DNA from 3 places in the Geodermatophilus sp. SYSU D01105 genome. Region 2 is predicted to be linked to each of the others. Evidence: riboswitches for the same ligand, from Rfam matches in the RefSeq annotation. Region 2 holds a riboswitch; each other region holds the start of a gene.
What was found. A riboswitch is a leader RNA that binds a small molecule or an ion and turns the genes downstream of it on or off. The one in region 2 is predicted to bind cyclic di-AMP.
Positions count from the first base shown of each region.

Region 1: linked by a shared signal. The riboswitch ahead of ACI79I_RS20310 (LysM peptidoglycan-binding domain-containing protein) and the one ahead of ACI79I_RS21625 (aggregation-promoting factor C-terminal-like domain-containing protein) in region 2 are both predicted to bind cyclic di-AMP.
Region 3: linked by a shared signal. The riboswitch ahead of ACI79I_RS12250 (transglycosylase family protein) and the one ahead of ACI79I_RS21625 (aggregation-promoting factor C-terminal-like domain-containing protein) in region 2 are both predicted to bind cyclic di-AMP.

Region 1 covers NZ_JBJGYR010000024.1:49,013-55,467, forward strand. Annotated here, with positions in the region: gene ACI79I_RS20295 (hypothetical protein) at 26-475, shown strand; gene ACI79I_RS20300 (GNAT family N-acetyltransferase) at 574-906, shown strand; gene ACI79I_RS20305 (VOC family protein) at 934-1,437, shown strand; cyclic di-AMP (ydaO/yuaA leader) riboswitch at 1,692-1,853, shown strand; gene ACI79I_RS20310 (LysM peptidoglycan-binding domain-containing protein) at 1,856-2,944, shown strand; gene ACI79I_RS20315 (ArsR/SmtB family transcription factor) at 3,192-3,632, shown strand; gene ACI79I_RS20320 (STAS domain-containing protein) at 3,588-3,902, opposite strand; gene ACI79I_RS20325 (vitamin B12-dependent ribonucleotide reductase) at 4,243-6,455, opposite strand, start outside.
Region 2 covers NZ_JBJGYR010000029.1:19,210-25,664, forward strand. Annotated here, with positions in the region: gene ACI79I_RS21620 (ArsR/SmtB family transcription factor) at 1-258, opposite strand, end outside; gene ACI79I_RS21625 (aggregation-promoting factor C-terminal-like domain-containing protein) at 412-852, opposite strand; cyclic di-AMP (ydaO/yuaA leader) riboswitch at 1,096-1,255, opposite strand; gene ACI79I_RS21630 (alkene reductase) at 1,448-2,533, shown strand; gene ACI79I_RS21635 (hypothetical protein) at 2,623-3,177, shown strand; gene ACI79I_RS21640 (SRPBCC family protein) at 3,189-3,851, opposite strand; gene cutA (aerobic carbon-monoxide dehydrogenase large subunit) at 3,848-6,265, opposite strand; gene ACI79I_RS21650 ((2Fe-2S)-binding protein) at 6,363-6,455, opposite strand, start outside.
Region 3 covers NZ_JBJGYR010000011.1:57,064-63,518, reverse strand. Annotated here, with positions in the region: gene ACI79I_RS12275 (ATP-binding protein) at 1-946, shown strand, start outside; gene ACI79I_RS12270 (peroxiredoxin) at 936-1,298, opposite strand; gene ACI79I_RS12265 (hypothetical protein) at 1,575-1,814, shown strand; gene ACI79I_RS12260 (dihydrofolate reductase family protein) at 1,883-2,605, opposite strand; gene treZ (malto-oligosyltrehalose trehalohydrolase) at 2,607-4,358, opposite strand; gene ACI79I_RS12250 (transglycosylase family protein) at 4,601-5,173, opposite strand; cyclic di-AMP (ydaO/yuaA leader) riboswitch at 5,197-5,306, opposite strand; gene treY (malto-oligosyltrehalose synthase) at 5,563-6,455, opposite strand, start outside.

The DNA.
Region 1 (6,455 bases), on a different contig from region 2:
GACACCCGTCCCGAGGAGCACCGCGTTGACCGTTGCCGCGCAGCCGCCCCGCCCCAGGACCGCCCCCACCGCCCTCGCCCGCCCCCGCCGCATCCCGGGCGGCACACCCGACGGACGGCGCTGGGAGCTGCTCGTCGAACCGACCGGGGTCACCGTGGTGATGTCCGCCGTGGCGGTCGCGGAGGCGCACGTGTGGGAGCCCGACGGCGAGGTCGTCGTGGAGTTCTGGGCCGACGGCCCCGACCTGCCGGACCCGCTGAGCGCCCAGCTGGTCGAGCAGGCCTTCGCCCACCCCGCCGTCCGGGCGCACCGGCCCATCCTGGTCTGCGCTCCCCGGCAGGACGGCACGCTGGTGCAGGAGGCCCGGCGGCGGATCGAGGGCGCACGGACGCGGGCCGCCGGGACGACCTGCCTGATGGAGGGACGGGTCGGACCGGGTCCGATCGTCCCCAGGCCGCGGGCCGCCGGTTCCTGAGCCGCCCGAGTCGCGTTCCTCGGTCGCCGGCGGGGATCGGCGTGCGCGCCGGTCCCCGCCTGCAAGACTCTGCCGTCGACCGAGAGGACCGGTGTGCGATGCCCGAGAACGAGCCGGTGGTGGTGGACGTGCCCGGGGCCGGACGTTTCGAGGTGCGGGTGGACGGCCAGGTCGCCGGTTTCGCCGAGTACCGGCGGACCGCGTCGTCGGTCGCCTTCACCCACACCGTCGTCGACCCGGCCTTCGAGGGCCGGGGGCTGGGCTCGGTGCTGGCCCGCGGCGCCCTGGACGCCACGCGGGCGGCGGGCCACGCCGTCCTGCCGTTCTGCCCGTTCATCCGCGGCTACATCCAGCGACACCCCGCCTATCTCGAGCTCGTGCCCGCCGAGCGGCGGGAGCAGTTCCGGCTCGCCCCCTCCGCCGACCGCTGACGCCCCGACCCGAGAGGACGCACCCCGATGACGACGACCGCCCCCGACCCCGCTGCGCTGGAGGCCGAGCGGGCGCGCATCCGCGCCGCACACCTGCGGCCGGCCGGCGAGCGCCCCGCCACCACCGCCCGCGGCCTGCACCACACCGCCCTGATCAGCAGCGACGTCGAGCGGACCGTGCGCTTCTACCAGGACGTCCTGGGCTTCCCGCTGACCGAGCTGATCGAGAACCGCGACTACCCCGGCTCCTCGCACTTCTTCTTCGACATCGGCAACGGCAACCTCATCGCCTTCTTCGACTTCCCCGGCCTGGACGTCGGCCCCTATGCCGAGGTGCTCGGCGGGCTGCACCACATGGCCATCAGCGTCGACCCCGAGCGCTGGCAGGAGCTGGTGCGGCGGCTGACCGACGCCGGGGTGCCGCACGAGGTGCACAGCGGGGTGTCGGTGTACTTCCGCGACCCCGACGGCGCCCGCATCGAGCTGATCGCCGACCCGCTCGGGGAGATGTACGGCCACCAGGTCCTGTGACCGACCCCGGCGGCGGCCGGACCGTTCCCGAGGCTGTCGCCGGGACCCGCGGCCGCCGCCGGGAGCCGCGGCCGCCGCCGGGACCCTGTGCCGGAGAGCACGTCCGCGGAGCGCTCCTGCCCCGACCTGCACGTCCTCCCCACGCACACCACCACGTGACGACCGTCACGGCGACAGTTCACATGACCCAACGTAACGTTTTGGCTGCGTTCCGCAGATGGGAGCGTGGCGCCGGTCCGCCAAACCCTGCCCACCGGTAGCCGTCTCCAGAACCTCAGGGCAGGGGTGGGGGACCCACGTTCCACGGCGCTCCGGCCGAACGGCCGGGCGCGCCTCGGGGTGAAGCCGCGATCCGCGGCCGGGCACCGATCGTCCGAACCCGACAGCTCACCTCGCCGGCGGTGATCGGAGATCACCCATGGCCAAGCACCGTGCGCCGCGCTATGTCCGGACCAAGAAGGTCATCGCCAAGGCCCCCGTCGCGGCAGGGGCCACCGTCGTCGGACTCGGCGTCCTGAGCACCCCGGCATCCGCCGCCACCACCCACGACTGGACCGGCGTCGCCGAGTGCGAGTCCGGCGGCGACTGGAGCATCAACACCGGTAACGGCTACTACGGCGGGCTGCAGTTCAGCCAGTCCACCTGGGCCGGCTACGGCGGGACCGACCTCGCCCCCCGCGCGGACCTCGCGACCCCGGCGCAGCAGGTCGAGATCGCCGAGAAGGTCCTCGCCGGGCAGGGCATCGGCGCGTGGCCGACCTGCGGCAAGCAGCTGGCCGACGGCACCACGCCGGCCGCTGTCGAGGCGCCGGCCCCCGCGCCGGCCGCCGCTCCCGCAGCGCCGGCTGTCGCCCCGGCCCCGGAGGCCGCTCCGGCCCCGACCGCCGCCCCGTCGGACGTCTACACGGTCCAGCGCGGCGACACGGTGGCCGAGATCGCCACCACGTTCCACCAGCCCTGGCGCGAGCTGTACCAGCGCAACGTCGGCGTCATCGGCAGCGACCCGACCCTGATCTTCCCCGGTCAGGTGCTGCTGGTCGCCGGTGCCGCGCAGGCCGCCGTCGCCCCCGTCGAGGTGGGCACCGTCGGCAACTCGGTCCCCGTGGCTGCCGCCGCCCCGGCCGCTCCGGCACCTGCGCCCACGACGGCGCAGATCACCAACAGCGCCGGCGCCGTGCGGCCGCAGGCGCAGGCGGCCGCCGACGCGGTGGTCAGCAACGTGCCCGGCGCCGCCGGCATCACCATCGGCGGCACCCGCGGCAGCGCGGTCGACCCGCACGGGCACCCGTCCGGGCTGGCCCTGGACTACATGGTGCTGTCCGACGCCGCCCTGGGGGACGCCATCGCCCAGTACCAGGTCGACCACTGGGACGAGCTCGGCGTCGAGTACGTGATCTGGCAGCAGCGGATCCTGACCTCGCCGACCGGCACCTGGAAGGCCATGGAGGACCGTGGCGGCGTGACGGCGAACCACTTCGACCACGTCCACGTGAACTACCGCGGCTGACCCCTCCGATCCCGGGTCCCCGGCACCACGGCAGCGCCCCCCCACCCGTCCGCGGGTGGGGGGTCGCTGCCGTCCGCGGGCGGGGGTCGCTGCCGTCCGCGGGCGGGGGTCGCTGCCGTCCGCGAGTTGGCAGGTCGCTGCCGTCCGCGCCCTGGGATGCGGCCCGGCCGGGCCGACTGCCCCCCACCCGGGTGGCACCCGTCGGGAGCGGGACCCCGGCGGATCGGCGGCCCGTAGAGTCCGGGACGTGCCCTACCGCCATGTCCCGATCGCCGCTGCGAAGGCCGATCTGTTCAAGGCCCTGGGTCATCCCCTGCGCGTGCTGGTCCTGGAGCAGCTGACGCAGGGCGAGCGGACCGTCGGGGAACTGGCGACCCAGCTCCAGGTGGAGATGTCACAGCTCTCGCAACAGCTCGCGGTGCTCCGGCGGGCTCAGGTCGTCATCGCCCACCGCTCGGGCTCGGCGGTGCGCTACTCGCTGCGCGACCCGAGGACCTCGCAGCTGCTGGCGGTGGCTCGGCAGCTGCTGGTCACGGAGCTGACCTCCACCCGAGACCTCCTCAGCGACCTCCTCGAGGACCCCGACGCACCGGGCGCGACGATCCCGCCGGTCGAGAGCCCGACCCGGGCAGCGACGGCGACGTCATCCGGGCCGCTGGAAGAGGGCGTCCACTCCGGTCAGCTGTAGCACCCGGTCGACCCGCGCCGAGGCGGACCGCAGCACGAGCGTCCGGCCCTGCCGGTCGGCCACCCGGGCCAGCTCGGCCAGCAGGGCGACACATGCCGCGTCCAGGAAGGTCACCTCGCCGGCCTCGATGGCCACCACCGGCGGCAGCCCACCGGGGTGTTCACGTCGGAGACGATCGACGACCTCCACGTCGACCTCGCCCCGCAGCCGGAGCACCCGTCCCCCGGCCTCGGTCTCGATGCTGGCCGAGCCGTCGGGGCCTCCGCGCACGCCCACCCCCGGACAGCCCCCGCAGCACTCGCGGATGTGTGAACATCGTAAAGTAGCCAATCCTGCGGGGGTCCACTGACGCACCAGGCACGGACCGGCTCCCGGTGCAGCGCCCTCCCGGTGCCTGCACGACGCGGCCGGTGACGGCGGCCCGGGCACGTCTCCGGCCGGTGCCGAGACGGGACCGCCCCGGCCGCACGAGGCGGCCGGGGCGGCACGACGAGGTCCCACGCAGGCAGACCTCCGGTGGGTCCGGTCAGCACACTCGGCACCGACCACCCAGGCGAGCCCGCCGGGACGTCCCGTGAGGATCCGCGGGACGTCCTGGCGAGCCTCGCTCTCAGCTGCAGCCGCTGGTGGAGCCGCAGCCCTCGCAGACGTAGCAGCTGCCGGCCGGGCGCATCTTCGTGCCGCAGGTCATGCACAGCGGCGCGTCGGTGGCCGTCCCGGTGACCAGCTCGAGCAGCTCGGCCGAGGAGTGCGCCTCCTTGACCGACTTCTCCGCCTTGGGCTCGGGCTTGGCCGGGCCCTCGGCCGGCGCGGAGGTGCGCAGCGCCTCCAGGTCGACCTCTTCCTCCTCGACGACCTCGGGCGTGGAGGCCGAGGTGCCGTAGCCGGAGACCTGGGCGGCGCGCTCCTCGGCGCTGAAGATGCCGAGGTTCGCCCGCTTCTCCACCGGCAGGTGGTCCAGCGCCAGGCGACGGAAGATGTAGTCCATCACCGACTGGGCGATCCGGATGTCCGGGTCGTCGGTCATGCCGGCCGGCTCGAAGCGCATGTTGGTGAACTTCTGGATGTAGGTCTCCAGCGGCACTCCGTGCTGCAGCGCGATCGAGATGCCGATCGAGAAGGCGTCCATGACACCGGCCAGGGTGGAGCCCTGCTTGCCCAGCTTGAGGAAGACCTCGCCGAGGCTGCCGTCCTCGTACATGCCGGCGGTCATGTAGCCCTCGGCCCCGGCGACGCTGAACGACGTCGTCATGCTGGTCCGCTTCTTCGGCAGCCGCTTGCGCACCGGGTGGGCGAGCGCCGCCGGAGCCGCCACCTCGGCGGCCGCGGCCGTCGTGTCGGCCTTCTTGGCCTTGGCGTCGGACAGCGGCTGGCCGACCTTGCAGTTGTCGCGGTAGATGGCCAGCGCCTTGAGGCCGAGCTTCCAGCCCTGGAAGTAGATGTTCTCGACGTCCTCGACGGTCGCCGTCTCCGGCATGTTGACCGTCTTGCTGATGGCACCGGAGATGAACGGCTGCACCGCGGCCATCATCCGGACGTGGCCCATCGGGGAGATGGCCCGCTCGCCCATCGCGCAGTCGAAGACCTCGTAGTGCTCCGGGCGCAGGCTCGGGGCGTCCACGACGTGGCCGTGCTCGGCGATGTACTCGACGATCGCCTCGATCTGCTCGTCCTGGTAGCCCAGGCTGCGCAGGGCCCGCGGCACGGTCTGGTTGACGATCTGCATCGAGCCGCCACCGACCAGCTTCTTGTACTTGACCAGCGAGAAGTCCGGCTCGATGCCGGTCGTGTCGCAGTCCATCATGAAGCCGATGGTCCCGGTGGGGGCCAGCACGGAGGCCTGGGCGTTGCGCCAGCCGTTGTCCGTGCCGATCTCGAGGCACTCCTGCCACTGGGCGGTCGCGGCCTTGAGCACGTCGGCGTCGTCGGCGCCCACCGGACGGATGGCGTCGTTGGCGGCGGCGTGCTTGCGCATGACCCGGGCGTGGGCGTCGGCGTTGCGGGCGAAGCCCTCGTACGCACCGACGATGCCGGCCAGCTCCGCCGAGCGGCGGTAGGCCGTGCCGGTCATCAGCGAGGTGATCGCCGCGGCCAGGGTCTGGCCGCCACGAGAGTCGTAGGCGTGACCGGTCGCCATCAGCAGGGCGCCGAGGTTGGCGTAGCCGATGCCCAGCTGGCGGTAGGCGCGGGTGGTCTCACCGATGGGGTCGGTCGGGAAGTCCGCGAAGCAGATCGAGATGTCCATCGCGGTGATGACCAGCTCGACGGCCTTGACGAAGTTCTTCGAGTCGAACGTGCCGTCGTCCTTGAGGAACTTCATGAGGTTGAGCGACGCGAGGTTGCACGAGCTGTTGTCCAGGCTCATGTACTCCGAGCACGGGTTGGACGCGTTGATCCGGCCGGTCTCGGGGTTGGTGTGCCAGTCGTTGATCGTGTCGTCGTACTGGATGCCCGGGTCGGCGCACTCCCAGGCGGCCTGGGTGACCTTGCGGAACAGGCCCTTGGCGTCGACGGTCTCGATGACCGACCCGTCGAGCCGGGCGCGCAGGCCGAACTCCGTGCCGTCCTCGACCGCGCGCATGAACTCGTCGGAGACCCGGACGGAGTTGTTGGCGTTCTGGTACTGGACGCTGGTGATGTCCTTGCCGCCGAGGTCCATGTCGTACCCGGCGTCGCGCAGCGCGCGGATCTTGTCCTCCTCGCGCGCCTTGGTCTCGATGAACTCCTCGATGTCGGGGTGGTCGATGTCGAGGACGACCATCTTGGCCGCGCGGCGGGTGGCACCACCGGACTTGATCGTGCCCGCGGAGGCGTCGGCACCGC
Region 2 (6,455 bases):
CATCGACGCCCGGCCCTTCGGCCGGGAGGTCACCAGCCCGCAGTCACGCAGACAGGCCAGGTGCGCCGACACGGTCGACTGCGCCAGCCCGAGGTGCGCGGTGAGGTCGACGACCCTGTGCTCGCCGAGCGCCAGGTGACGCAGGATCGCCAGCCGGGCCGGGTCGCCGAGGCTGCGGAACACGCACGCGGCGGCGGAGAGCGCGGTGGTCTCGTCGACCGACGGCTCTGGAGCGCTCGCACTCGATGTCATCGGCATTCGGCGATGACAGCGGGGATGGGCGGCCGTGTGGGACGCGGTGTGCCCGCTCCTCGAGGCGACGGGAGGCCACCCGGGTCGGGGTGGCCCCCCGTCGCGGATCAGGTCAGCCGGTCAGCCGGTGACACGGGTGACGTCGAAGGGAGCTCGTCCTCAGTACCAGCCGGTGGACCGTGAGTGGTCCCATGCCCCGCAGGGGCTGCCGTACCGCTCCCCGATGTAGATCAGGCCGGCCTTGATCTGGCGGTACGGGTCCGACGTCTTGCGGATGCCGGTGCTGGCCCAGGTCGAGTCGAGGAACTGGGGGATGCCGTACGCGCTGCTCGTCGGGTTCTGGGCATGCGGGTTCCAGCCGCTCTCCCGCTCCCACAGCCGGTCCAGGCAGCCGAACTGGGTCCGGTTGCCACCGACCTGGCCCAGGGCGTGGTCCTTGTAGGCCTGCTTCTCGCTCGCCCCGACCGCGGCCGGGCTGCCCTGGACCTCCGCCTGGGCCAGCGACCCGCCGACGGGGGCGAGAGCCAGCGAGAGGCCCAGGGCGCCGACGACGGCGAGCCGGTGCAGGGCGCGGGGTGAGTGGGTGTGCTCGTTGTGCATGGTGGTCCTCGTGCTGTGCGGGTGCCCGGCACCGTCGGCGCCGGGACGTGCGGGACCGGCCGCGCCGGTCGGCGTGTCGTCAGCTGGGCGCGCGGCACCGGCCGGACACGGGTGCCCGGCTGGGCGCCGTCGGCCGACAGTGCGTGCCGGGCGGCTGGTACCTGGGACGTGGACAGGCGGGAGCGCGACGGTCCCGGACCCTGTGGGCGCGCGGGGGCGAGAGCCCCGGGCGCGGTGGTTCTCCTTGTCTCCCCGGGCCGCCTACCGGGTCAGCTGACGGGTTCGGGCTGGGAGTGCCCTACCCGCTCCCGGATGGTTCCCGGGAGCGGGACTCACCCCGGGTGGTGCGGGTGGGTCCCCGGCTCGCACCCACCTGGTGAGTGCGACTCGGCGGCGTCCGGCGCGGGCTCCCGGGGCTCGGGAGGCGACGATCGGCCGGACGCAGTCACCGTAAGAACGCGATGTGCACCGCGCCACTCGACGGCCGACGAATCGGTGTGACGCCGTAGTGGTGCCGACGGGACGCGCGTCACTGTGAGCGTCGTGACGGTCGCGTCCCGGAATGGCGGCCCCACGGTCGAGCGTCGAACTCCCCGTGGACCTGTTCTCCCCCGTGACCCTGGGCGACATCGAGCTCGCCAACCGCGTCGTGATGGCCCCGCTGACCCGCATGCGCTCCGGTGCCTCCGGCGTCCCCGGTGACCTCGTCGTCGAGCACTACCGCCAGCGCGCCGGCGTCGGCCTGATCATCACCGAGGGCACCTACCCCAACCACGAGTCGCAGGCGTTCGTCGGCCAGCCCGGCATCGTCACCGACGAGCAGGTCGAGGGCTGGCGCCGCGTCGCCGAGGCGGTGCACGCCCGCGGCGGCACGATCGTCATGCAGGTGATGCACGGCGGCCGGGTCACCCACCCCGACGTCAACGGCGGCCGCCGCGTCGTCGCCCCCAGCGCCATCGCCATCAACGGCGAGGGGCACACCGAGAAGGGCAAGCAGCCCTACCCGGTGCCGCACGCACTGACCGTGGCCGAGGCCCGCGACGTCGTGTCGGACTTCGTCTCCGCCGCCCGCCGCGCCGTCGAGGCCGGGCTGGACGGCGTGGAGATCCACGGCGCCAACGGCTACCTGCTGCACGAGTTCCTCTCCCCGGCGTCCAACCAGCGCACCGACGAGTACGGCGGGTCGCCGGCGAACCGGGCGCGCTTCGTCGGCCAGGTGGTGACGGCGGTGGCCGCGGCGATCGGCGCCGGCAAGGTCGGCCTGCGGATCTCGCCCGAGCACGACATCCAGGACGCCCTCGAGACCGACCGGGACGACGTCCTCGCCACCTACGGCACGCTCGTCGACCAGTTGGCCCCGCTGGGCCTGGCGTGCCTGTCGGTGTTGCACCGCGAGCCCGCCGGGGACCTGGTGCAGGAGTTGCGCCGGCGCTTCGGCGGCCCGCTGATCGCCAACAGCGGCTTCGGCACGGTCACCACCCGCGACGAGGCCGTGGCACTGATCGAGGCCGCGCACGCCGACGCCGTCGCCGTGGGCCGCGCCGTTCTCGCCAACCCCGACCTGGTCGAGCGGTGGGCCGGCGAGCACCCGGAGAACGAGCCCCGGGCGCACCTGTTCTACGCGGCCGGCCCCGAGGGCTACACCGACTACCCGACGCTGACCGACCGCCGGGCGAGCTGACGCCCCGGTTCGTGCACCCAGTGCGCCCCGGTGCCGTCCGGGATCGCGCTGGGTGCACACGGCGCTCGCCTGCCGGGTACGGGAGTTCCGTGGACCTCGACGACGTGCTGGCGGGAGCCGACCACGTCACCCGCCAGGCGCGGTGGGTCGACGCCCCGCCGGCCGTGGTCTGGGAGGAGCTGCACCGCGTGCGGCTGTCCCGGCTGCCGGTGACGGTCGCGCTCGGCGCCGCGCGGTTCCTCCCGGTCGTCCTCGCCGGCCGCGGGGTCGGACACCTCCGCGACCGGCCGTTCCTCGAGGCGCTCCCGGTGCCGCTGCTGTCCTCGGTCCCGCCGGTCTCCGTGGTGTTCGGCGGCGTGCTGCAGGCGTGGCGGCTGGGCGGCGGGGAGCGACCTCCGCCGCTCGACGCCGACGGCCTGCGGGCCTGGTCGGAGCCCGGCTGGGTCAAGGCGGCCCTGGACTTCCGGCTGACGCCGTCCTGCGGGGGCACGGAGCTCAGCTCGGAGACCCGCGTGGTGGCGACCGACCCGGCCACGCAGCGGCGCTTCGCCCGTTACTGGCGGGTGGTCCGGCCGGGCAGCTCCGCGATCCGCTGGGAGCTGCTGGCCGCGGTCGCGCTGCGCGCGGAGGCCCGCGCCGCCTGACCCGGTGCGGGTCAGCCCCTGCGGCGGCCCAGGAGCCAGCCGACGACGACGCCGAGCAGGGTCAGCCCGGCACCGCCGAGCGCGCCGGTCACCAGCGTCCGGACGTCGGAGGGCGCGGCCGGCGCGGCGGCGGCCCGGCCGGCGAAGACCGTGGGGGCAGCGGCAGCCGGGGCGGCCTCGCCGGCAGCGGCGGGAACGGCCTCAGCGGCCGGAGCCTCGACCGCAGGAGCGGCCACCCCGGTCAGCTCGTCGTCGATCGCCGTGAAGAACTGCCCGGCCATCCGCTTGGCGACGCCGGTGATCATCCGCTGGCCCACGCCCGCGACCGGGCCGCCGATGACCGCGTCGGCCGAGTAGGTCAGCGTCGTCGCGCCACCGTCCGACGGCTCCAGGTTGATCGTCACCTGCGCCCGCGCGTTGCCCGGCGCACCGGCACCGGACGCGTGCATCACGTAGGACTTCGGCCGGTTCTGGTCGGTCAGCCGCACCTCGCCGGCGTAGGTGCCCTTGATCGCCCCGACCCCGACCGAGACCCTCATCTCGTACTCGTCGTCCCCGACCTTCCGGAGCGACTCGCACCCGGGGATCGTGCGGGCCAGGACCGCCGGGTCGGTGATCACCGACCACACCTTCTCCGGGTCGGCGTGCAGCACCGCAGAGCCGTCGAGGTTCACGCACTCACTCCTGTCCTGCGGGCGGACGCCGCCGTCCGCTCCGAATCGGGGGACCGCATCAGGTCGTACAGCTGGGTGGGGGAGAGCGGCATCGCCGCGATCCGCCGTCCCGTCGCGTCCTCGACGGCCGAGGCGATCGCCGCCGTCCCGGGGATGACCCCGGCCTCGCCGGCGCCCTTGATGCCCAGCGGGTTCAGCGGCGACGGGGTCTCCTGGTGGTCGATCACCACGTCGGGGACCTCCGACGCGTACGGCATGAGGAAGTCCATGAACGACGCGTTCTGCAGCTGCCCGTCGGCGTCGTAGGCCATCCGCTCGTACAGCGCGCCGCCGATGCCCTGGGCGACGCCGCCGTGCACCTGGCCCTCGACGATCATCGGGTTCACGACGTTGCCGCAGTCGTGCACGACCGCGTACTTCACCACGTCGATCTCCCACGTCGCCGGGTCGATCTCGACCACCGCCGCGTGCGCCCCGGACGCGAACGTCGACCGGATCGGCGAGTAGTAGTCGCGGTGCTCCAGGCCCGGCGCGTCGCCCTCGGCCACCGGCGGCTTGCTGTCGTCGGCCGGCCCGGCGAACTGGGTGGCCTGCCTCGCCGCCTCGTCGAAGGCGTAGCGCAGCGGGTTGGACAGGACGGCGACCGTCCGCAGCGGGATCGACGCCCCCGGGGTGCCCTTGACCTGGACGACGCCGTCGTCGATCTCCAGGTCGCCGGCGTCGACCTCGAGGACGTCGGCGGCGATCCGCAGCGCCTTCTCACGCACCCCGCGGGCGGCCAGCGCGATCGCGTTGCCGCTCATCACCGCCGCGCGGGAGGCGAACGTGCCGACGGCGTACCCGAACCGGCGGGTGTCGCCGGTGGTGACCTCGATGTCCTCGATCGGCACCCCGAGCTCGGAGGCGACGATCTGCGCGAACGCCGTCTCGTGCCCCTGGCCCTGCGAGGTCAGCCCGGTCGAGACGAGCACCTTGCCGCTGCCGAGCACCTGCACGTGCCCGCCCTCGTACGGGCCGGGGCCGGTGCCCTCGACGTACATCGCCATGCCGACGCCGAGCAGCTTGCCCCGCGCCTCGGCGTCCGCCCGGAGCTGCTCGGCCTGCTCCCAGCCGACGAGGTCGCGCAGCTTGTCGAGCAGCCCCGCGTAGTCGCCCGAGTCGTAGATGACCGGCCGGCCGTCCTGGAACGTCAGCCGGTGGTCGTAGGGGAACTGGTCGCGCTGGATGAGGTTGCGCTCCCGGACGACGGCCCGGTCCAGCCCGAGGTCGTCGGCGATGCGGTCCATCGTCCGCTCCATCGCGTAACAGCCCTGCGGCCGCCCGGCGCCGCGGTAGGGCGTCACGATGACGGTGTTGGTGAAGACGCTCTCCACGACCACCCGGTACACCGGGATGACGTAGGGCCCGACCAGCTGGGTGGCGGTCACGATCGGCACGATGATCCCGTAGGGCGTGTACGCGCCGTTGTCGTGCCAGATGTGGACGTCGAGCGCGGTGATCCGGCCGTCGTCGTCGTAGCCGACGGTGATCTCCTGCCGCTGCTGGCGCTCGTGGGCGCTGGAGATGAAGTGCTCACGGCGGTCCTCGGTCCACTTCACCTCGGCCTGCAGCGCGATCGCCGCCATCGGCACCAGCAGCTCCTCCGGCCACGGGTGCACGATCTTCACGCCGAAGCCGCCGCCGACGTCGGGTGCGATCACCTCGACCTCGTCCAGCGACAGCTCCAGCTTGGCCGCGATCGCGGCGCGCACCGACGTCGAGGCCTGGGTGCTGGTGTAGACCCGCAGGCTGTGGTCCGCGGCGTCCCACCGCGCGTGCACGCCCTTGCCCTCCATCGGCATGCAGGCGCTGCGCTCGATGTACTGGGTGAACGACAGCGTGCGCGGGCTGCTCGCCAGGGCCGGCTCGACGTCGCCGGTCTCCTGGTGGTGCCGCGCGGCGACGTTGTCCGGGACCTCCTCGTGGACGGCGTGCGCGGCCTCGCGGGCGGCGTCCACCCCGACGACGGGCGGCAGCTCCTCGTAGGTGACGACGATCCGCTCGGCGGCGTCCTCGGCGAGGTACCGGTCGGTGGCCACCACCATGACGATCGGCTCGCCGACGTGGTTGACCTCGCCGTTGGCCAGCGGGTAGCCGGTGCGCGGCGCGTGCAGCTGCGGGTGCGGGATGAGCACCGGCAGCGGCTCGGCGAGCGGGCCGGTGAGGTCCTCGTAGGTGTAGATCGCGACCAGGCCCTCGACGTCCAGGGCGCCCTCGACGTCGATGTCGACGATGCGGGCGTGCGCGTGCGGGCTGCGCACGAAGGCCGCGGCCAGCGCGGTGGAGCCGATGTCGTCGAGGTAGCGGCCCTTGCCGGTGATGAGGCGGGCGTCCTCGCGCCGGCGGACCGGCTCCCCGAACAGCTTGGTGGTCACTGCCGCGCCTCCCCGGCCGCCGTCGGTATCGGAAGCGATGCCCGCGTGTCGGGGGCCCGGACGGCGGTGTCGCTTCCGACACCGCCGGAGGAGCCGGTCACTGCGCGTCCCGCATCGCCGCGGCCGCGTGGTGCACGGCCTTCTTGATGTTCGCGTACCCGGTGCACCGGCAGAGGTTGCCGCCGACCAG
Region 3 (6,455 bases), on a different contig from region 2:
GGCGCAGCTGTTGTGGGTGCGGCCCGACGAGGCCCGCCGGCTGGCCGAGCGCGCGCGGGAGTACGCGACCGCCCACGAGGTCGACCAGCTCGGCGCCTACCTCGACGTCACCATCGCCTGGCTGCGGGCACGCGCGGGGGAGTGGGAGGCGGCTGCCCGGGTGGCCGGCGCGGCGGTCGGAGCGGAGGCCACGGTCACCCGGCTGCTGGCCGCCACGGTGCTCGCCGAGGTCGCCGTCCGTCGCGGGGACGCCGACGCCGCCGCGCGCCTGGCCGACGTCGCGGCCCGGGCCGACCGCACGGGGGAGCTGCAGCGGATCGAACCCGTGCTCGAGCTGGAGGTCGAGCACGCCCTGCTGACCGGCGGCCCGCTGCCCGTGGGGCGCATCGCCCGGGCGGTGACCCTCGCCTGGGAGACCGGCTGCACGCGGTGGGGTGGGGGCCGGCTGGCCGCGTGGGCGGCGGTGGCCGGGTACCCCGTCGACGTCGACGGCCCGGCGGCGGCACCGCACGCGGCGGTGCTGGCCGGGGACTGGGCCGCGGCCGCGGACGCGTTCGGCGCCATCGGCTGGCCCTACGACCGCGCCCTGGCGTCGTCCTTCCTCGACGACCCGACGGCGCTCGCCGAGGCGCTGGAGACCGCCCGCGCGCTGGGCGCAGCTCCGCTGGCGGCGCACGTGGGACGGCGGATGCGGGCCCTCGGCCACCCGGTGCCGCACGGCCGCCGCACCTCGACCCGCACCAACCCCGCCGGGCTGACCGCGCGGCAGGTCGAGGTGCTGCGACTGCTCGCCGAGGGGCTGACCAACACCGAGATCGCCGACCGACTGGTGGTGTCACCGCGCACGGCCGAGCACCACGTCGAGGCGGTCCTCGCCAAGCTCGCCGTCCCCACCCGGCGCGACGCCGCCCGGCAGGCGGCCGCGCTGGGGTTGCTCAGTAGCTGAAGGTCGTGGCCCCCTCGTCGCCGATCCACTCCCACAGCGGCACCGTCCCGGCGAGCTCGGCGCCCTTGATCAACCCGGCAGCGTCGAGCTGCTTGGCGTTGAAGCAGATGGGGCAGACGAACATCCGGCCGCCCGCCGCGGTGTAGCGCTCGAACAGGCTGGTCAGCGAGGGGCAACCCTCGCACGCGGTCCCGGTCGCCACCCCGTCGAGGGCCAGCCGCACCGCCTCCTTGGCGAGGAACATGGCGGTCGGCCGGCCGGACTCCGCCGCACCGACGGCCATGAGCATCGCGACGGTGACCTTCTCGGGGTCCTCGAGGCCGGTCGTCAGGCTCACCACTGCCTTGCCCATGTCGTCCTCCTGAGTCGAGGGCGGACCGCGCGGGTCCGATACGGGCGACGCTAGGGCGGAGGCCGGCCTCGTTCATGGGTCGCAGGTCCCCATCTGTGCGGTCCGGCTCCCCACGGGAGCGGTGCGCCGACAGAGCGGTGCGCAGGGCGTCGGAGGTACCGGACCGGAGACATGCAGGGGCTGCTCGGCTACGGGGACGCGGTGCGGCTGGTGGGCTGAGCCGAGGACGCGGTCTCGGGCGGCGCACCCGCGGAGGGACCGTTAGCGTGCGCGGGCATGGAGGTCTCGGAGTACCGGCCCGACATGACCTACCGCGCCCGCTCGGTGACCCTGGCCGGCGACGGGGACGCGCCGCTGCAGGAGGTGGTGGTGCGCTTCGCCGACGGGCTGCTGCTCGTCGAGGCGGAGGGGGCGGTGCGCGCGGTGCCGCTGCACCGGGTCGTCGAGGTGACCGGCCTCGAGCCCGCCGAGAAGGTCGACGCCGACCAGGTGACCGTCCCCGTCCGCGTCCGGTAGTCAGCCGACGGGCCACCGATCGGCTCCGGTCCTCGCTCGCTGCCCTCGCTGCGATGCTCCCGGGGCCGTCAGCCGACGGCGTACCGGGTGAACAGGACGCCGTCCTCCTCGAGCACCTGCCGGAGCTCCAGCCGGACGGCGTCGGGGAGCGGCGCCGTGAGCAGGTGCGGCTCCCCGGCGCCCACGAGGGCGGGCACCACGCTCAGGTCCAGCTCGTCCACCACCCCGGCGGCCAGCGCCGAGGCCAGCAGCGCCGGACCCCCCTCGCACAGCACCTGCTCGAGTCCGCGCGTGGCGAGCGCGTCCAGCGCCGAGGGCAGGTCCACGTCGTCTTCCCCGCAGACCAGGACGGTCACCCCCGCGTCGGCGAGCGCGGCACGGCGCCCGGGGTCGGCGGCCGCGCAGGTGACCAGCAGCGTCGAGGGCACGGCCAGCCGGTCGCCGGGGGTCAGGGACGCCCGCCGCGACACGACGGCGACCGGCGCCGACGCCGGCCGGCCCAGCGCGGTCCGCAGCGCCCCCACGGTCGGGTCGGCCGCCACGGGCCGGTAACCCTCGGTCGCCGCCGTCCCGTGCCCGACGAGCACCACGTCGGCCAGCGCCCGCAGCAGCCGGAAGACCCGCTTGTCGCCGGGCGACCCCAGGCCCCCGCTGCGGCCGCCGACGGTGATCGCGCCGTCCAGCGAGGCCACGAAGTCCACCCGCAGCGACCGCCCCGGCGGCAGCCGGTAGGCCTCGACCAGGGCGTCGTCGTCGAGGTCGGCCGCCGGCCCGGGCAGCAGGCGGCGCACGTCAGGAGGTGGTGACCACGGCCGCGCTCTCGGCCGGCATCGTCACCGTCGTCCGGTCGATCCGCGGTTCCTCGCCGGTGGCGAACAGGACCCCGGAGGCCGGCCGGTCCAGGTCGACCTCCCGCGGCTCGCCGGCCAGGTTGGCCACCACGCGCAGCGCGCCCCGGTGGACGACCAGCCAGCGGTCCTCGTCGTCCCAGCTGACCGCGACCCGGGACAGGTCGGGGTCGACCAGGTCCGGCTGCGCGCGGCGCAGCGCCAGGAGCGCGCGGTGCACCGCCAGCAGACGGGCGTGCGGCTCCTCCTCGACCTCGTTCCAGTCCAGCTTCGAGCGGGTGAAGGTCTCGGGGTCCTGCGGGTCGGGCACGACGGCGGCGTCCCACCCGTGCTCGGCGAACTCGCCGATCCGCCCCTCGGCGGTGGCCTTGCCCAGCTCCGGCTCCGGGTGGCTGGTGAAGAACTGCCACGGGGTGCTCGCGCCCCACTCCTCGCCCATGAACAGCATGGGGGTGAACGGGCTGGTCAGCACGATCGTCGCCCCGACGGCGAGCAGGCCGGGGGAGAGGGAGGCCGAGATGCGGTCGCCGACGGCGCGGTTGCCGATCTGGTCGTGGTCCTGCAGGTAGCCGAGGAACTTCCAGCCCGGCAGCTCGTCGACGTCGACCGGCCGGCCGTGGTGCCGGCGGCGGAAGCTGGACCACGCGCCGTCGTGGAAGTAGGCGCCGGTCAGCGTCTTGGCCAGCCCGGACAGGCCCGCAGCAGCGAAGTCGGCGTAGTAGCCCTGGCCCTCGCCGGTGAGGGTCGAGTGCAGCGCGTGGTGGAAGTCGTCGCTCCACTGCGCGGTCAGCCCCATGCCGCCGGCCACCCGCGGGGTGACCAGGCGCGGGTCGTTGAGGTCACTCTCGGCGATGAGGGTCAGCGGGCGCCCCTCGGCCACCGACAGCCGGTCGACCTCCTGCGCCATCTCCTCCAGCACGTGGGTGGCCCGCTCGTCGACCAGCGCGTGGACGGCGTCGAGCCGGAGGGCGTCGACGTGCATGTCCCGCAGCCACATGAGCGCGTTGTCGATGATGTACCGGCGCACCTCGTCGGAGTCCGGCCCGGACAGGTTGATCGAGTTGCCCCAGGTGTTGGCACCCTCGGCGAAGATCGGCATGAACTGCGGCAGGTAGTTCCCGGACGGGCCGAGGTGATTGTAGACGACGTCCTGGACGACGGCCAGCCCGCGCTGGTGGCAGGCGTCGACGAACCGCTGGTAGGCGGCCGGGCCGCCGTAGTCCTCCTGCACCGCGTACCAGAGGACGCCGTCGTAGCCCCAGTTGTGGGTGCCGTTGAAGCCGTTGACCGGCAGCAGCTCGACGAAGTCGACACCGAGCTCGACCAGGTGGTCCAGCCGTTCGATCGCCGCGTCGAGCGTGCCCTCCGGGGTGAACGTGCCGACGTGCAGCTCGTAGACCACACCGCCGGCCAGCGGGCGCCCCGTCCACGCCGCGTCGCCCCACGCGTACGCCGACGGGTCGAACCGGCGGGAGGGCCCGTGCACCCCCTCGGGCTGCCGGCGCGAGCGCGGGTCGGGGTGGACCTTCTCGTCGTCGTCGAGGAGGAAGCCGTAGTCGGCCTCCGGCCCGGCCTCGACCTCGGCGCGCCACCAGCCGCCGTCGTCCCGGTGCATCTCGTGCACGGAGCCGTCGACCTGGAGCCGGACCCGCTTCGGCAGCGGTGCCCAGACGGAGAACTCGACGGGTGCGGACATGCGCAGTGCCTCCACGCGGGACGAGACGGGGACTGGCCGGAGGGCCGGGATCGGGACGGATCATGCCCGCACACCCGGCGGCCAACCGTGGGTTCCGGGCACGGTCCGCGGAGGAGGGAGCGCAGGGCCGACCGGGCTGGGTCGCCCGTCCACGGCGGGAGCGGGACACCTCCGGACCAGCTGCCGGCCCCGCGCGCGGCGGGGCCCGGCCGGGAGCGCACCGGCCGGGCCCCGCGGTCCGGTCAGACCCGGAGCGTCTGACCCACGCGGATCACGTTCGGGTCGCTGACCTGGTCCCGGTTCAGCTCCCACAGCCCGCGCCAGCCGCCCTCGGTGCCGTGGCGGGCGGCGATGGAGCCGAGGGTGTCCCCGGCCTGGACGACGTGGCTGCCGGTCGCCGCCCGGTCCGCCCGCGAGGCCTGCTCCGGTTCGGCGGCCGGCGCCGGCGACTGGACCGCGGCGGTCAGGTGCCTGCCGCAGGTCGGCCACGCGCCGATGCCCTGGCCGTCGAGCGTGCGCTCGGCGACCACGATCTGCTGCTCCTTGCTGGCCAGGTGGGCGTTGGACGCGAACTCGCGGCCGCCGTAGGCGGCCCAGGTGCTGGCGCTGAACTGCAGGCCGCCGTAGTAGCCGTTGCCGGTGTTGATCTGCCAGTTCCCGCCCGACTCGCACTGGGCGACGCCGTCCCAGTTGTGCTCCGCGGCCTGAGCCGTGCCGGGGAGCGCGAGGGCGGAGAGCGCCGCCGCGCCGGTGAGGACGACGGCGCCGCGGCGCAGGCCGCGTGCGGGCGTGCGGGATCGGTCGTGCTGGGGCATGGGGGTCCTCCGATCGGCCGCCGGCGGGGTTAGCTGTCGGGTTCGGACGATCGGTGCCCGGCCGCGGATCGCGGCTTCACCCCCAGACGCGCTGCGCACACCTCGCGCGGGGCGTCGTAGGTGGGTCCCCCACCCCCGTCCACGGTCGTGCAGAGGTCCGCTCGCCGCCGGACGGGGTTGGGCGGGACGGCGCCGGGCCCGGCGGGGAGCCGGACGCCGCGAACGCTAGGTGGGCGTGCCGCACCCGGCCTGTCGGCAGGGGGGCGGGGCACGGCCCTCCTGCGACAGGCCGGGCGGGAGCGGCGCACCGCCCCCGCCCCGCTGCGCTTCGTGACGGACGTGGCCCCTGCGGGGTCCCGCCGCGAGCCCGGTGGCGTGGTGGTCCTGCGTCAGTCCCGCACGAGCAGGGCGACCGGCAACCGCTCCAGCGCTGCCCCGACGGGGAGCCCGGCGGCGTCCGAGACGTACCGCCCACCGGTGAGCAGGTCCCGCCACGCCCCGTTGGGCAGTTGCAGCGCGGTGTCGCCCCAGCCACCGGCGCCGGCCAGCCCGACCGGGAGGCGGGTCGCGACGGTCACCGCGCCGCCGCGGTCGAAGGCGACGACGTGGTCGGCCGCCGTGCCCGTGGCCGTCACCGGCTCGTACCCGGTGAACCACTCCGGGTGCTCGCGGCGGGCGCGCAGGGTCCGGGAGACCACGAGCAGCTTCGCCGCGCCCTCGGCGTCCACGGGCGGCACCCAACCCCCGTCGAGCCGGGCCAGCAGCCGCCGGCGCAGCGCGTAGTCCACCGGACGGCGGTTGTCCGGGTCGACCAGGGAGAAGTCCCACAGCTCGGTGCCCTGGTAGACGTCCGGGACACCGGGCATGGTCAGCTGCAGCAGCTTCTGCGACAGCGAGTTCGACCAGCCCGCCGGCGCGATCCGGGCGACGACGTCCTCGATCGCGCCGTGCGTCGCCTCGTCGTCGTAGGCCGCGTCGACCAGCGCGTGCAGCCGGGCCTCGAACTCCTCGTCCTGGTCGGTCCACGTCGTCGACGTGCCCGCCTCGCGAGCCGCCTTCTCCGCGTAGGCGTGCGCCCGCTCCCGGGACAGCGGCCAGGCGCCGACGAGGTTCTGCCACACCAAGGAGGCCAGCGGCCGGTCGGGCAGCGGGTGCCGGGCGAGCAGCTGGCGCACCAGCTGCGCCCAGTCGTCCGGCTGCTCGGCCAGCACCGCGAGCCGCGCCCGCACGTCCTCGCTGCGCTTGGTGTCGTGCGTCGACAGCGTCGTCATCGACTCCGGCT